Regions from separate parts of the Marinobacter sp. SS13-12 genome, predicted to be linked through region 2. Evidence: predicted binding sites of a transcription regulator. Region 2 holds the regulator's gene; each other region holds the start of a gene.

What was found. Region 2 encodes LexA, which represses DNA repair genes until DNA is damaged. Its sites were predicted from a motif close to CTGTNTNNNNANACAG; they were not measured.
Region 1: the regulator LexA is predicted to act here: its motif matches at 2,535-2,550, upstream of recA (recombinase RecA).
Region 3: the regulator LexA is predicted to act here: its motif matches at 3,002-3,017, upstream of recN (DNA repair protein RecN).

Annotation. Positions count from the first base shown of each region.
Region 1 is NZ_JASSUA010000002.1:438,275-443,670, forward strand. Features, by position in the region: gene mutS (DNA mismatch repair protein MutS) at 1-1,911, opposite strand, end outside; gene QPL94_RS15055 (CinA family protein) at 1,994-2,494, shown strand; gene recA (recombinase RecA) at 2,641-3,687, shown strand; gene QPL94_RS15065 (flavodoxin family protein) at 3,727-4,197, shown strand; gene QPL94_RS15070 (PilZ domain-containing protein) at 4,205-4,582, opposite strand; gene QPL94_RS15075 (hypothetical protein) at 4,710-4,994, opposite strand; gene QPL94_RS15080 (Lon protease family protein) at 5,162-5,396, shown strand, end outside.
Region 2 is NZ_JASSUA010000001.1:2,190,838-2,196,233, reverse strand. Features, by position in the region: gene QPL94_RS10085 (DUF1329 domain-containing protein) at 1-636, opposite strand, end outside; gene QPL94_RS10080 (DUF6586 family protein) at 895-1,371, shown strand; gene QPL94_RS10075 (hypothetical protein) at 1,432-1,689, shown strand; gene QPL94_RS10070 (cell division inhibitor SulA) at 1,709-2,197, opposite strand; gene lexA (transcriptional repressor LexA) at 2,282-2,890, opposite strand; gene QPL94_RS10060 (amidoligase family protein) at 3,074-4,069, shown strand; gene QPL94_RS10055 (gamma-glutamyl-gamma-aminobutyrate hydrolase family protein) at 4,062-4,829, shown strand; gene QPL94_RS10050 (hypothetical protein) at 4,814-5,014, opposite strand; gene QPL94_RS10045 (SIMPL domain-containing protein) at 5,027-5,396, shown strand, end outside.
Region 3 is NZ_JASSUA010000001.1:1,299,236-1,304,631, reverse strand. Features, by position in the region: gene dnaJ (molecular chaperone DnaJ) at 1-67, opposite strand, end outside; gene dnaK (molecular chaperone DnaK) at 146-2,071, opposite strand; gene grpE (nucleotide exchange factor GrpE) at 2,197-2,820, opposite strand; gene recN (DNA repair protein RecN) at 3,066-4,745, shown strand; gene fur (ferric iron uptake transcriptional regulator) at 4,840-5,250, opposite strand; gene QPL94_RS05965 (outer membrane protein assembly factor BamE) at 5,373-5,396, shown strand, end outside.

The DNA.
Region 1 (5,396 bases), on a different contig from region 2:
GGCCAACAGGGCAATCAAGGCCGCCTGGCGCATGTAGGTGGACTTACCGCCCATGTTGGGGCCGGTGATCACCAGCATGCGACGCTGCTGGTCCATCAGCAGGTCGTTGGGCACGTAGGGATCACTCAGCAGTTGTTCCACGACCGGGTGGCGGCCTTCTTCGATGTCGAAGCCAGGGGTGTTGCTGAATTCAGGTGCATTGAATCGCAGGCTGGTTGCCCGCTCGGCGAAGTTGCTGAGCACATCCAGCTCTGCCAGGGCCTGGGCTGCATCCTGCAAGGGTGCCAGTTCTGCGGCGACGGCTTCCAGGACTTCATCGTAGAGGGCCTTCTCCCGCGCCAGTGAACGGCTCTTGGCGCTGAGGGCCTTGTCTTCGAACTCTTTCAGCTCCGGGGTGATAAACCGCTCGGCGTTCTTCAGGGTCTGGCGGCGTATGTAATCCACTGGCGCCTGGCCGGACTGGGCGCGGGTGATCTCAATGTAATAACCATGCACCCGGTTATAGCCCACTTTCAGTGTGCTGATGCCGGTGCGTTCCCGTTCCCGTGTCTCTACATCCAGCAGGAACTGGCCGGCGTTCTCGCTGATGTTGCGCAACTCGTCCAGCTCTTCGTCAAAGCCTTCCCGGATAACGCCACCGTCGCGAATCACCACCGGCGGATTATCGATGATGGCCCGCTCCAGCAAGTCCGCCAGTTCCGGGTATTCGCTGATGATGGTGGCCAGCTTCACGATGTGGTGTGAGTTCACCGGTTTCAGGGCCTGCTGTAAATCCGGCAGGGCCTGGAAGGCATCCCGCAACCGCGCCAGATCCCTTGGGCGGGCTGAACGCAATGCCACCCGCGCCAGAACCCGCTCGATATCGCCGATGCTTTTGAGCAGGTCGTGGACCGGCTCGTAGTGAAACCCGTCCAGCAGCGCGGAAACTGCCTGCTGACGTTGCTCAACCACGGTAACGTCGCGCAGCGGCCGGTTGAGCCAGCGCCGCAGCTGACGGCCACCCATGGCGGTCGCCGTGCGGTCCATCACCCAGGCCAGGGTGTGCTGGGTGCCGCCCATCAGGTTGGTGTCGATCTCCAGGTTGCGGCGGCTGGTGGCGTCCAGAATCACCGCCTCTTCGCGACGTTCACGGCTGAGTTTGCGGATGTGGGGCAGGGCGGTGCGCTGGGTTTCCTTTGCGTATTGCAGCAGGCAGCCGGCAGCGCAGATCGCCAGGGTGAGATCTTCGCAGCCAAACCCGGTCAGATCACGTACCTGTAGTTGCTGGGTCAGCACCCGGCGGGCGGTGTCGGCTTCAAATAACCATGGGCCCTGGCGGCGGATACCGGTGTAGCCTTCCAGTACGTCCTGATAGGGAAAATCTTCGCTGACAAGAATTTCCGCCGGCCTCAGGCGCTGAAGCTCGCCCTGCAGACCTTCAAGGTCATCCAGCTCGGACACCGTAAACCGTCCGCTGGAAATATCCAGGGAGGCAAACCCGAACTGTTCCCGGTGGCTATAGATGGCGACCAGCAGATTATCCCGACGATCCTCCAGAAAAGCATCATCGCTGAGAGTGCCTGGTGTCACAATGCGCACAACCTGGCGGTCTACCGGCCCCTTGCTGGTAGCGGGGTCGCCAATCTGCTCACAAATGGCAATGGATTGACCAGCCCGCACCAGACGTGCAATGTAACCTTCGGCAGAATGATACGGAATGCCGGCCATGGGTATCGGGCTGCCACCGGACTGCCCGCGGGCGGTGAGCGTGATATCCATCAGCTCGGCGGCCTTGCGGGCGTCTTCGTAAAACAGCTCGTAGAAGTCCCCCATGCGGTAGAACACCAGTTCGTTCGGGTGTTCGCCCTTTATCCTGAGGTATTGCCTCATCATCGGAGTGTGCTGGGACAGATCGGTCTGGGCTGCTGACATGAACGGTTCCGGATCCATTGGCTTTATGTGAAGGCAGGGATTGTAAGAAAATAACCGCCATGATGAAACGAAGGAGGTCATTATGCCACTGACTGACCAGGCATTGGCGGACGCAGGTAATCAACTGGCCGAATTGCTGGAGCGGCGCCAGCTTACCATTGCAACCGCCGAAAGCTGCACCGGCGGCTGGGTTGCCAAGGTGTTGACTGACCGCGCAGGTTCGTCGGCCTACGTACTGGCAGGGCTGGTCACCTATAGCAATGATGCCAAAAGGGCATTGCTCGGGGTTACGGACGCCTCCCTTAACAAGCAGGGCGCCGTCAGCGAACCGGTGGTGCGAGAGATGGTGGCCGGGGCACTGTCCACAACCGGCGCCAGTGTTGCGGTTGCTATCAGCGGCGTTGCAGGTCCTGGTGGTGGTAGCGACGACAAGCCAGTGGGTACCGTGTGGTTTGCCTGGGGCCGTTCTCCGGCAGACACTGTGGCGGTAGTTGAAACCTTTCCGGGCGACCGTGATCAGGTGCGGCGCCAGGCTGTTCTGTATGCGTTACAGGGGGTTAGGAGCTTTCTGGAAAACTCCTGAAACGGAGGGGTTGGTCTTGCCCCGATGTTATGTTTTAATACTGTTCAAATATACAGGGGTTCGGTTTTTCCGGGTTCCGGAGTTAACGATTTCGGCCGCCGGGCTCCCGTCCCGATAACGGCACAGGCGACAGAGGGTTTGTAACAATGGAAGACAACCGCAACAAAGCACTGAGCGCAGCGCTTAGCCAGATTGAACGCCAGTTCGGCAAGGGTGCCGTCATGAAAATGGGCGACCAGCCCCGGGAAGCCATTCCTGCAGTGTCCACCGGCTCTCTCGGCCTGGATGTCGCTCTGGGTATTGGTGGCCTGCCTTACGGACGCATCTGTGAAATCTATGGTCCGGAAAGCTCCGGTAAAACCACGCTGACCCTTCAGGTGATTGCCGAAGCCCAGAAAGCCGGCAAAACCTGCGCCTTTATCGACGCAGAGCACGCCCTTGACCCGATCTACGCCGAAAAGCTGGGCGTGAATGTGGACGACCTGCTGGTGTCCCAGCCGGATACTGGTGAGCAGGCGCTGGAAATCGCTGACATGCTGGTGCGCTCCAATGCGGTAGACGTCATCATTGTTGACTCGGTTGCGGCCCTGACCCCGAAAGCCGAAATTGAAGGCGAGATGGGCGACAGCCACGTCGGCCTGCAGGCCCGGCTGATGTCCCAGGCCCTGCGCAAACTGACCGGTAACATCAAACACGCCAACTGCCTGCTGATCTTCATCAACCAGATCCGCATGAAGATCGGCGTTATGTTCGGTTCACCGGAAACCACCACCGGCGGTAACGCCCTGAAATTCTACTCTTCCGTTCGCCTCGATATCCGCCGCATTGGCTCGGTGAAGGACGGCGACGAAGTGGTGGGTAACGAAACCCGCGTGAAAGTGGTCAAGAACAAGGTTGCCCCGCCGTTCAGGCAGGCCGAGTTCCAGATCATGTACGGCAAGGGCATCTACCACATGGCCGAAGTGCTCGATATGGGTGTGAAGGAAGGCTTTGTCGATAAGTCCGGTGCCTGGTACGCGTACAAGGGTGACAAGATCGGCCAGGGCAAGGCCAACGCCTGCAAGTTCCTGGAAGAGAACCTGGATATCGCTAACGAAATCGAAGCCGCTGTACGTGACAAGCTGATGCCCAAGCCGGCAAAAAAAGAGGCGGCTGAAGAGGCAACGGCAGACGCTAACGGAGAGCTTCTCTAAGCACTATCAGATTGGATTCCGCACTATCGGGGAGGTGATATGGATGCAAAAAAAAGACTGCTGGTCGTTGCCCATGCGCCCTCCCCGAATACCCTCAAACTGCGGGAAGCGGTAGAGCAGGGCGCAAGGCACGAAGACATCGAAAATGTCGAGGTGACCGTGCTTCCGCCACTGGAAGCCGGCCCGGACGACGTGCTGGCCTGTGACGCCATTATCCTCGGCACCACTGAAAACCTCGGCTATATGAGCGGCGCGTTAAAGGATTTCTTTGACCGCAGCTACTATCCCTGTCTTGAGAAAACCCAGGGGCTCCCCTTCACCTTTTATATCCGCGCAGGGCTAGACGGTACCGGCACCCACCGTGCTATCGAATCGATTACTACCGGCTTACGCTGGCGCCTGGTGCAGGAGCCACTGCTCTGCCATGGCGAATATCGGGGTGAGTTCGAGGAACAGTGCCGTGAGCTCGGGCTTTACATGGCTGCCGGCCTGGATACGGGTTTGTTCTAGGTAGGGCTTAACTGGCGTACTGGTTGTAGATGCCTTCAATGCGGGAAAGAGCGTTATCCACGGCCCTTGAATAACCCTTCTTGTCAAAACAGTAGCAGAACTGGAGGCTTACCCGGAAACCCGTCTGAAAGGGTTGGCAACTGACCACCTGGGCGGCAACGCGGGACTCGCGGATGTACTTACCGTCAAAATCCATATAAAGACGTGCTCCTGGCTCTACCGGCCTTGGGCACAGGACTGCCATTCCGTAACGGTTCATATCCAGGCAGGTGACAGCGATTGAATTCTTCCCCCGACCCAAAAAACCCCGTTCCTGCAATTGTACCTTCAGGCACATGGCAGGGTAGCGGTCCTTGATTCTGCGGTCTGCGGAATCATTCGTCATAGGTTGGCATCCATTGCTGATCTTGTGTTTGTTATCGGCCCGTTTTTCCATCGGGACATGGAGTTTAGTTCCCGCAGGTGTGAGTGAAAAATGACCAAGCAAAGAACTGTGATCTGGTTATCAATTTCTACGCGCGGGTACTGACCAACCGGCCTCTCCGGTCTTCGGCAGGTGCTTCCTGCCCGGTCTTCGGGTTCAGCAGGCGTGGGCTGCGCCTGGAGCGTTTCTTGCGGCGGTCCGGCCCTTCAAAAGCCACCTGCGCACGCCGCCGGTCGGGTTGTACTCGACGATCCCCCTGGGGTTTTTCCGGAGACGGAGTCGGTTGCTGCGGTTCAGGTAGCGTAAAGGGTTTGCGCTTGCGCAATGACTCCAGCACTGTCAGCGGTTGCGATTGATTCCGGTAAATATCCATTCTGTGAGTGCCCTGACTGTGCCTTTCTGCGGTGGATAATTATGCCCGATTGATCAATTTATCGACAAGTTTGGCTAAAACTTTAGGCTGAGCGCGACAGGGCGGGCCCCAGATTCTACAATGACCGCCCATAACCAAATGCTTTCATACCGTTACAGGACCGAACCTTGAAGTCACTGTCCCTGAACCAGCTCTATAAAGCCTGTGTTTTAAAAGATTTACCGTTCAAGACCACCCGTCAACTCGAGCCCCTGGCAGAAATCGTCGGCCAGAATCGGGCCCAGGCAGCGGTGCGTTTTGCCCTGTCCATGCCCCACGGTGGCTACAACGTGTATGCGGTGGGTCGCAACGGGCTCGGTAAGCGCACCATGATGCTGCGGTACCTGGAACACCATGTAGACA
Region 2 (5,396 bases):
CCCTTTGCGGCTGTAGGCAAAAAAATAGTCGTACTGGTTTACAACCTGGTTGTACGAACCGTTCACCTGCGGGGTCGCGGAGGAACTGCGAAATGAAAGTTCCTCGCCCCGATAACGAAGAATGTGATTCCAGATTACTTCAAGACCATCGTTCGGAATCGGGAAGGGACTGGTCATGATCGTGTCCCGCACACCGTTACCATTACTGAGCAGTTCGGCACTCAGTGCATTTTCCCGGGATTTTTCATAAACATGCTCCGGAAAGGCCGCCGTACGGCGGGTCTGGTAAACCGGCATTACAAACTCCGGGCCATACTGCTTCAGCATCTGGATGTGGCCATCTGTGAGCTTATCGCGATACAGATCCACATTGTCTGCGGAAATCACGAACAAGGGCTCATCCTGGGGAAATGGATTGATTTCCACCTGCCCCTGCTTCCAGCCCGACGGTGGTGTTGTCAGACCGCCGGTCCACTCCGGAATACTGCCAGAACCATTGCCTTTTCTTTCTGCACCAACGGGGGTGAGTTCATTGCCCAACCGCTCGGCCTCGGACTCACTGACCTTCGCGTAGACGCTACTACCGGAAAATCCGAGCATTGCCACTGTAAAACCTGCGACCAAATGGTTACGCATTCCCTTCCACCTCCACTGAAACTGATCTGGACGCCGGACAGCCAGGACTTTCCGTTCACTGGAATCCCGAGCCAGACGATCAAAAGTTACTCAAACCGGGCGCCTTTTTGCCAAATTCAAACGACCGTTTCAAGTGATTCTTTGTAGATTCTTGTCAAAGGCCCGTGGATTCTCAGGAAGGAAGAAATTCCTGACCAGAAATGTTATCATTGCCAGTTAATTCGTCGCGCGACCTTAACCCCGTATGCAGGTATCTCCATGGCGTCATCGTGGCATTCACTGGTTTCCCAGAAGATTTTCCTTGCCAGGACCCTGCTGGGTCAGCTGGATGGCAACGACAGTGTGCCCGCGCGTGAAGCCCTGATCCAGGGAGCCGTTGAACTTGCTTTGCGGGCCAGAAAGCTGGTTCTGGTCATGGTCGCAAGAATGTATCAGGACAAGCTGGGGCGGCCCGAAAGCCTGGAAGCTTTGACGGAACTGCTGGGCGATGAGATTCCGGAGACAGCAGAACTGAACCAGCTCGTTAACGAAGCTCACAGTTGGTGGAACCATCTTGAGCAACTGGAGCGGCACCAGGGCAACCCGCCAGCGGCCAAAAAAACCGTGAGTGACGAAAATGTGATTGCTGTTGCTGCGGATACGGGCCCAGACAGATCGAAACAGGCGCTTGAGCAAACCCTGAGTGCGATCAAACACTTTACCGACACCCTTGAGGAACGGCACAGCGAGTGGTAATACCACGGTCCGCCGCTGCAAACTGCCACCACCCGGGGAATGAACTGAAAGGCTAACTGAATGTCACCCTCTTTTTTCGAGATTGTACAACTGAGCAATGGCGACTATGCACTTCGCCGGATTGACGACGACAGCGCACCATTGGTGAAAATATCGTTCTCGGCTGAAGCCAGGGAAATGATGGAAGACCGGGAGATGGACGTGGCCAAGGCCATGATTGCCGCCGGCATAGAAGCAGCAGGCAATGTCGCCCACGATATCGACTGGGAAGAAGAGCCGGACTCTCATGAAATCCGGCCTTCCTATACGCTTCACTGATCCCGGATTTACTGAACCTTCAGCGTTGGCGCAGCACAACGCCGTGGCTGTTGCCCCGGGCAGAGGCCTGCTCCAGTGAAGTCAGGGCTTCACGCCCAAGTTTCCGTGTCCACATCACGACGGCATGACAGGTGCCTGCGCTCAATGCCCGCTCGGCCAGTTGCCGGGCTGGGTAGTCCGAAGTAGACCGCAACACCAGTAATTCGCCTGCCACAATCCCACGCATGGTCTGCCACTTGCTGACCAGGCTTTGGGGTGGGTCGATCCAGGCCAGCCAGCGTTTTTCCTGGTTCAGCTGTGTCAGCATCGGCAGCAACAGCTGGAAATTTTCAACCTGCCCTTCAGGCAGAATGATTTCCGTCACGTTACCCTTTGGCTGTACCGGGCGGGTGCGGCTGACCGGCGCCCGGCTCACATCATGGCTGCTCAAACCGACAGCCTCCGGGCCGACGAATCTGCCGCCTCCGTGAGCGTAAGCCAGGTTCTGATTAAAGCTGAGTTGTTCCATGATAAGCCTCATTTGCCTTTAAGCCGGGCCCTGCGTAATTGATACCTTGCAGAGCACTGCCGGAAATGTCCGGATACCGCGGTATCAGTGAAGATCCGAGCGCCGGATAACACCGACACCCAAACCTTCAATAAATAATTCCTGTTCTGTCAGATCCACTTCAATGGGCGCAAACTCTTCGTTCTCTGCGATGAGATACACTTTCGAGCCGTCCTTGCGGAACCGCTTCACAGTCACCTCCTCGCCGACTCTGGCCACAACGATCTGGCCATTGTGTACGTCGCTGGTCCTGTGCACGGCGAGCAGATCACCATCCAGGATGCCAATGTCCTTCATACTCATACCGCGCACACGCAGCAGGTAATCCGCCGAGGGCGAGAAGAATTCGGGCTGCAGGGTGCAGTGATCTTCGATGTGCTCCTGGGCCAGAATCGGGCTACCGGCTGCCACCTGGCCTATCACGGGCAATCCGGGGTCCGCTTCGACTTCCGGAAGACGGATACCACGGCTTGCCCCCGGCACCATCTCGATGGCCCCTTTCCTGGCCAGTGCCCTGAGGTGCTCTTCAGCGGCATTGGCTGAACGGAATCCGAGCTCGGCGGCGATCTCCGCGCGTGTCGGCGGATATCCCGTCTCGTCGACGGAGCGACGAATGATTTCCAATACCTGTGTCTGCCTTGCTGTCAGCTTCATGTGTCGGTGACCCCGGTTAGCCCTGTTTTTATATACAGTGATTTGACTATATACAGTGTTTTATCCAGTGTAAAGTCCATGCCTGAAGTTTTTCCGGTGCCCCGCTTTTTTTGGCCGGTAACCGTCACTTTCAGCCCGAGGGACTGTGGTAAGGTATTGCTAACCCTTTGTGGAGACGCATGAATGAGCAAAAGATGCCGAATGCCGGACATCATGAGAACCGATGACGGAAAGGAACGGAAAGTAGGTGTCGAGATAGAATTATCCGGCCTCGGGTACGGGGATCTCGTATCGCTTTCCACACGATTGCTTGGCGGTGAGGCGAAGCCGGTTTCCCGCTACGTGTCGGAAATCACCACCGATGTAGGCGCCTTCGCCATCGAACTGGATTCGGACCCCATCAAGGACCTGGATCTGCAGGACCAACGGTTACCGGAATCGGTCCGGGAACTCGGGGGCCAGGCAATGAGTGTGATAGATGCCGCGGCCGAGAAAATCGTGCCCCTGGAAATTGTCAGCCCTCCGTTACCCTTCAGTGAACTGGAGCGCATCGAAACGCTTTGTGACGAACTCCGCAAGGCCGGCGCCCTTGGCAGCCGGGAAGCCCTCTACTACGCGTTCGGTCTGCAACTGAATCCAGAGCTACCGGACCTGAAAGCTTCAACCCTGGTGCGTTATCTGCAGGCGTTTGCAGCGCTTTACGAATGGCTCAAGGCACGACATCAGATCGATCTGAGCCGCAAACTGACCAGCTACATTGAACCCTGGAGCAGCAACTACATCGATTTGCTGATGTCTGAAGGCTACGATCCGGACATGGATCAGTTGATGAAGGACTACCTCCACTATAATCCGACCCGGAACAAGGCGCTTGACCTGCTACCGCTGTTTGCACACCTGAACAGCGAGCTGCTGGCCAGGTACGTAACAGACGAACGCATCAAGAGCAGGCCCACCCTGCATTACCGGCTGCCGGATTGCGATATCGACAACCCGCTCTGGCATTTCTCAACGGTATGGAATGACTGGGTGATACTGGAGCAACTGGCGGCCAACGCCGGCGATCTGGCCACATTGGTGACCGAGTTTCGCAACAGCCGCAAACTGAGCTTCCACAATTTGACCCATAGCTGGCTCGATACATCTGACCAATGGCTGCGGTCCCGGAACTATGCCTGACACCGTCCAGGAAAAGCCGGAACATCCCGGCCTCACCATCGGCATCAGTGGCCCCGCCCGGCGTAGCCTGGCACACCGGCTGATCAGCTTTGCCCTGCGTATGCACGGGGCTCGCACCCACTTCATCCGGCCTGGATCCAAAGTGGACGTATCCCTGCTTGACGGCCTGGTGCTTTCTGGTGGCACCCACGTGCACCCCTCACGTTACGGGCAGACACCACAGGTAACGGCAAATTATGACCCGCGCCGGGATGAAACCGATGTTCGCCTGCTCTCCCGGGCCGAGGAGCTCAATATCCCTGTACTGGGCATCTGCAGGGGCGCCCAGTTCATCAATATTTTCCGTGGCGGCTCACTTTGCCAGAACGTGACCCCACTACGCATAAACACCCGCCACCGTCCGCTGCTGCTGCCCATGCAAACCGTTCGGGTGGTCAGCGACAGCCGTCTCGGAGAAGTCATGCGCCAGCCGGTGATTGGCGCCAACCGGATTCACAGCCAGACCATCAAAAGGCTCGGACACCACCTTCGTGTGGTCGCCCTGGACAATGATCATTTCGTGCAAGCGATAGAAAACACTCGCGGGCAGTGGCTGATGGGTATTCAGTGGCATCCGGAATATCTGCTGTATCACGGTGGCCACCGGCGTATCTTCAAGCATTTTGTTGACGCTGCGGAGGAGAGAAAGCTGATAAGGCTGGATGAACCGACAGACACTGACGACGCCAGTGACGACCTGCCAGGTCAAAGCGGCAGATAATGCTGCAGAACAGCCTTGATTTCCCGTATTTCCCTGGCATCACCGGGCAGGGCTTCCAGGTGACGGGCAGCCCACTCTTTCAGTTGCGCGCGGGTCGTCACATAATGGGGATCGCTCCCGGTCAGCCTGAGCAGGATGTCACGCTCCCGGGGAGTCAACCTGACCTGATTATTGTGTAAAAGCATGGAGATCCCACAATGTTGCCCAACGTCCATCGATACCTGCTGTTTCCTGCCACCCTGGTGCTCTTTCCCCTGTGCGCAGTCGCCGGGGAAGTAAGCCTGAGCGGCCAGGCTTCCGTAAAGTATACGCCAGACAGCGCACGGCTGCAGTTTACCGCCAATGCCGAGCACAGCCTGCCGGAGACAGCGACCCGGCGCGTGAATGAGCAGATGGAACAATGGCGGGATGGCATCAGTGACTACCGTGACCAGCTGGGCTCTTACAGCGATGCATCGGTTAACCTCTACAGCCGCTCGATTCCGTCCCAGGAGCGTAGTCAGAAACCGGAAAAGGTGGCCGTCGCCTCACAGACTGTGAGCTTTACCATTGACGACCTTGCCCTGC
Region 3 (5,396 bases), 890 kb from region 2:
GCTTGATCTCTTTTTCATCCGCTTCCCGGGACAACCCGAGAATCTCGTAATAGTCGCGCTTGGCCATGCTCTAAAACCCTGTTGGTAAAACGAGGAAAACGCGGGAGAGCTCCCGCGTTTTCCAACTGCCTGATGATCTTAAGTTTTATCGCTTGTCGTCGTCTTTGACTTCTTCAAACTCGGCATCAACGGCGTCGTCGCTGGTACCGGACTGGGCTGTTTCTTCGCCCCCGGCCTGCTGCGCCTGCTCTGCCTGATCCGCGTACATCTTCTGGGCCATTTCAGAAGATGCCTCTGTCAGCTTCTGGGTCTTGGCCTCAATATCGGCCTTGTCGGATCCGGCCAGAGCTTCTTCCAGCTCCTTGATCGAGGCCTCAATAGACTCCTTCTCGCTGTCGGACACCTTGTCACCGGCATCGGCCAGGGTCTTGCGTACGGTGTGAACCATCGCGTCACCCTGGTTACGGGCCTGGACCAGCTCTTCGAACTTACGGTCTTCGTCGGCATTGGCCTCGGCATCACGGACCATCTTCTCGATTTCGTCTTCGTTCAGACCGGAAGACGCCTTGATCACGATGGACTGTTCCTTGCCGGTCGCCTTGTCTTTCGCCGACACGTTCAGGATACCGTTGGCATCAATGTCGAAGGTGACTTCGATCTGCGGCGCGCCACGGGGTGCCGGCGGGATGTCGGCCAGGTCGAAGCGACCCAGTGACTTGTTCTGTGCCGCCTGCTTGCGCTCGCCCTGAACCACGTGGATGGTTACCGCAGTCTGGTTATCATCCGCAGTGGAGAAGGTCTGCGACTTCTTGGTCGGAATCGTGGTGTTCTTGTCGATCAACGGCGTCGCCACACCACCCATGGTTTCGATACCCAGGGTCAGCGGGGTTACGTCGAGAAGCAGAACGTCCTTCACGTCACCGGAGAGCACGGCCGCCTGGATGGCAGCACCCATGGCTACGGCTTCGTCCGGGTTTACGTCTTTGCGCGCTTCCTTACCGAAGAAGTTCTTCACCTTCTCCTGAACCATCGGCATGCGGGTCTGACCGCCGACCAGGATCACTTCGTCGATTTCACCGATCTTGGCCCCGGAATCTTCCAGTGCGGTACGGCAAGGCGCAAGGCTGCGCTCAACCAGTTCTTCAACCAGTGACTCCAGCTTGGCGCGGGTCACTTTCACATTCATGTGCTTGGGACCGCTGGCATCTGCCGTAACGTATGGCAGGTTAACGTCGGTCTGCTGGCTGCTGGACAGCTCGATCTTGGCTTTCTCGGCAGCTTCTTTCAGACGCTGCATAGCCAGTGAGTCACCGCGCAGATCAATGCCGCTGTCTTTCTTGAACTGATCGGCAAGATATTCAATCAGCTTCATGTCGAAGTCTTCACCACCGAGGAAGGTGTCGCCGTTGGTGGCCAGCACTTCAAACTGGTGCTCACCGTCTACATCGGCAATCTCGATGATGGAGATATCGAAGGTACCACCACCCAGGTCATAAACGGCCACGGTGCGATCGCCGCTCTTCTTGTCCAGGCCATAGGCCAGGGCAGCTGCAGTCGGCTCGTTGATGATGCGCTTCACATCCAGGCCGGCAATCTTGCCGGCGTCTTTGGTGGCCTGACGCTGGCTGTCGTTAAAGTAGGCCGGCACGGTGATAACCGCTTCGGTGACTTTCTCACCCAGGTAGTCCTCGGCGGTCTTCTTCATCTTCTTGATGATTTCCGCCGACACCTGCGGGGGCGCCATCTTTTCACCCTTCACTTCTACCCACGCATCGCCGTTATCAGCCTTGGCGATCTTGTAGGGCACCATCTTGATGTCTTTCTGGACCACGTCGTCTTCAAAACGACGACCAATCAGACGCTTGATGGCGTACAGGGTGTTGTTCGGGTTGGTGACTGCCTGACGCTTGGCAGACTGGCCTACCAGCGTTTCACCGTCTTCGGTGTACGCGACAATAGACGGGGTGGTGCGATCACCCTCGGCGTTTTCGATAACCTTGACCTTGTCGCCATCCATGATGGCAACACAGGAGTTTGTGGTTCCCAGGTCGATACCAATGATCTTACTCATGCAATTACTCCAATTCGGTTGTTCAATTCAGTTCCGGCTACCTTCAAACCATTACTGGCAAGGCTGTTCCGGGTGGCCCGGCGCTCTGCCTGTTTACAGGCTATATTGGCGCTTTAATCTGCTTTTCAAGCCTGTTCGTCGATTTTTGGTGAACTCTCTGCCTTGGCTACCATCACCATTGCCGGGCGAACCAGCCGATCGTTCAGCATGTAGCCCTTCTGGACGACCGACACCACACTGTTGGGCTCGGCATCCGGTGCCGGCACCATCGACAGGGCTTCATGTTTCTGCGGGTCGAACGGCTCGCCAACCGGGTCAAGTTGCTCGACGTTGAATTTTTTCAGGCTGTTCATGAAAAGATTCAGGGTCATCTCAACCCCTTCGCGGATAGAAGCCACCTGTTCGCCGGCCTCTTGATGCCCTTCTGTGCTTTCCACGGCCTTTTCCAGGCTGTCAGCCACTGGCAGAAGCTCTTTGACAAATTTCTCCAACGCGAACTTATGAGCCTTTTCCACATCAATTTCGGCGCGCCGGCGGACGTTCTGCATCTCTGCCTGGGAGCGCAGCATCTGCTCCTGGAACTCCTGGGCCTGTGCCTTCAGTGCATCAACTTCGCTTTCGGGAGAGGTCTCCTCGGCTTCTTCAGCGGCACCTTTGTCCTGTTTACCCTGGCTATCCTGGTCGGCCGCCTCGGCGGCATACCTAAGCTCTTCCTCAGCCCGATCGTTATGCTTGTCGTCAGCGCTCATGGCAACTCCTGCTTGGTCGTCGACGGCCGTCACAACGGCCGATTAACTATTGCTCCCGGCCAGACATAGCCAGGAAAAACGTGTTTGCGAACGGATATGGGGCCCGTAACGAATGTTTCAACCTTTAAAGTCATCATTCACTCACAAATTCTTCCGGTGATGTTTGCAAACAGCAAAAACCCTGTATATATTCACAGTCACTGTATGTATTCACAGTATTCAGGAATCGAGCGGAGGATATCTGCATGCTCACACAGCTCACCGTCTCCAATTACGCCATTGCCGAGCGGGTTGAACTTCAGTTTGGAAAGGGCATGACGGCTCTGACCGGGGAAACCGGTGCCGGCAAATCCATCGTACTGGACGCCCTTGGCCTCGCCATGGGTGGCCGTGCTGATGCCGGCGCCGTGCGACACGGTGCCAAGCGTGCAGATATCACCGCAACCTTCGATGTATCCGCGATCGCAGAAGCCAGGCAATGGCTGGAAGAGCACGAACTGGATGACGACAATGAGTGCATCCTGCGCCGGGTAATCAGCAAGGACGGCCGCTCCCGCGCCTACATCAACGGCCAGCCCTGCCCGCTCGCACACCTGAAGGACCTGGGCAGCGCCCTGATGGACATCCACAGCCAGCATCAGCACCAGTCGCTGCTTCGCAAGGAAACCCACCGTAAACTGCTGGACGAATTTGCCGGTGTGGAAATGGTGGCAGAGCAGACCAAAGACGCCTGGAAAATCTGGCACAAGACTCACCAGCGGCTGACCGAACGCCGGCAGAATGCTGATGAAGCCGAGGCCCGCCTGCAACTGCTTCGGTACCAGGTGGAGGAACTTGACCGGCTCGCCCTGGAGGAGGGTGAACAGGAGCAACTGGAGCAGGAACAGGAGCAGCTCAGCCACGCAGACGCCGTTCTGCATGGCAGCCACCAGGCCACTTTGCTGTGCACGGAAGACGACAACAGCGCCGCAAATCTGGTGCGGCAGGCGCTGCAGCAACTGGAACAACTGCCCGTGGAGGTACCGGCACTGGCGGAAACCATCCAGATGCTGAACGAGGCGCAAATCCAGATTACCGAGGCCGGGGATAACCTGCGGCATTTCGTGGAAGACTATGACGCCGACCCCGCCAGGCTTGCCGAAGTGGAAGAGCGCCTGAGCGCCATCTATCAGATGGCCCGCAAACACCGCATCACACCGGAAACCCTGCCTGAATTCCACCGGAGCCTGAGCGCCGAACTGGCCTCGCTGGACGATGGCGAAGGCAGCGTAGAAAAACTGGAAGCAGAACTGGAAGCACAACTTGGTCAGTTCAACGAACTCGCCACACAGCTGTCAGAGGCACGGCAACAGGCCGCGGCCAACCTGGATCAGCGTATCGCTGAAGAGCTGGCGCAGCTGAGCATGCCAGCCGTCCAGTTTGTAACCCACCTGAGCCGCAACAAGGGTGACGAACCAGCCCCCCATGGCCTGGAAGATATTGAATTCCTGGTCAGCGCCAACCCCGGGCAACCTGCACGGCCGCTGGCCAAGGTAGCCTCCGGCGGCGAACTGTCACGTATCAGCCTGGCCATTCAGGTAGTGGTTGCTCAAACCTCCACGACACCCACACTGGTGTTTGACGAAGTAGACGTAGGAATTGGCGGCGGAACCGCCGAAGTGGTTGGTCGCCTGCTGCGAAGCTTGGGCGATAACGGGCAGGTTCTGTGCGTAACGCATCTGGCCCAGGTGGCCGCCCAGTGCCACCAACACCTGTTCGTCAGTAAGTTCACGGAAGCTGACGCCACCTACTCAAAAATCGAGTCACTGGACGATGATGGCAGGGTAAGCGAGGTAGCCCGGATGCTGGGCGGTGTTGATATGACCGAACACACCATTGCCCATGCCCATGAAATGTTCACCAAGGGCCAGGCCACGCATCACTGAAGACTTACAGCAAGCGGACGTATTCCCCTCTCGATCCTGAGAGTTTTTGGGGCGGGCCTGAAACCCGCCCCTTTTTTCTTTTCTATCCCGGCATTCAGGACTTGATGGGTTTGACGTACAGAATCAGGCTGTGATCGACGATCTCATAGCCACGCTCTTTGGCGATTTTCTGCTGGCGCTCTTCAATGACTTCATCAACGAATTCAATGACTTCCCCGGTCTGCGTGCAGACCATATGGTCATGATGGTCATCACCAGCCATCTCGAACACCGCATGCCCACCCTCAAAGTTGTGGCGCAGAACCAGGCCTGCAGCCTCAAACTGGGTCAGCACCCGGTACACAGTCGCCAGGCCCACGTCATCACCCTGTTCCAGAAGCTTTTTGTAAACGTCCTCGGCACTGAGGTGATGTTCCTCGGAGTTTTCCAGGATATTGAAGATTTTCACTCGCGGCAGAGTGACTTTAAGACCGACTTTCCGCAATTCGGTGTTTTCGGATGACATGTTACGATTCACTCTTTGGTGTGCCTCACGGCTTCCGGTATGATGGAGCCGCATGTTAACGGTCAGACCGTGTCACACCTGCCCCTGGCAGGCGATTTCAAGATAGAGGATTTCCCCCGGCGATGCAAAAGATCACAGCTCTCATT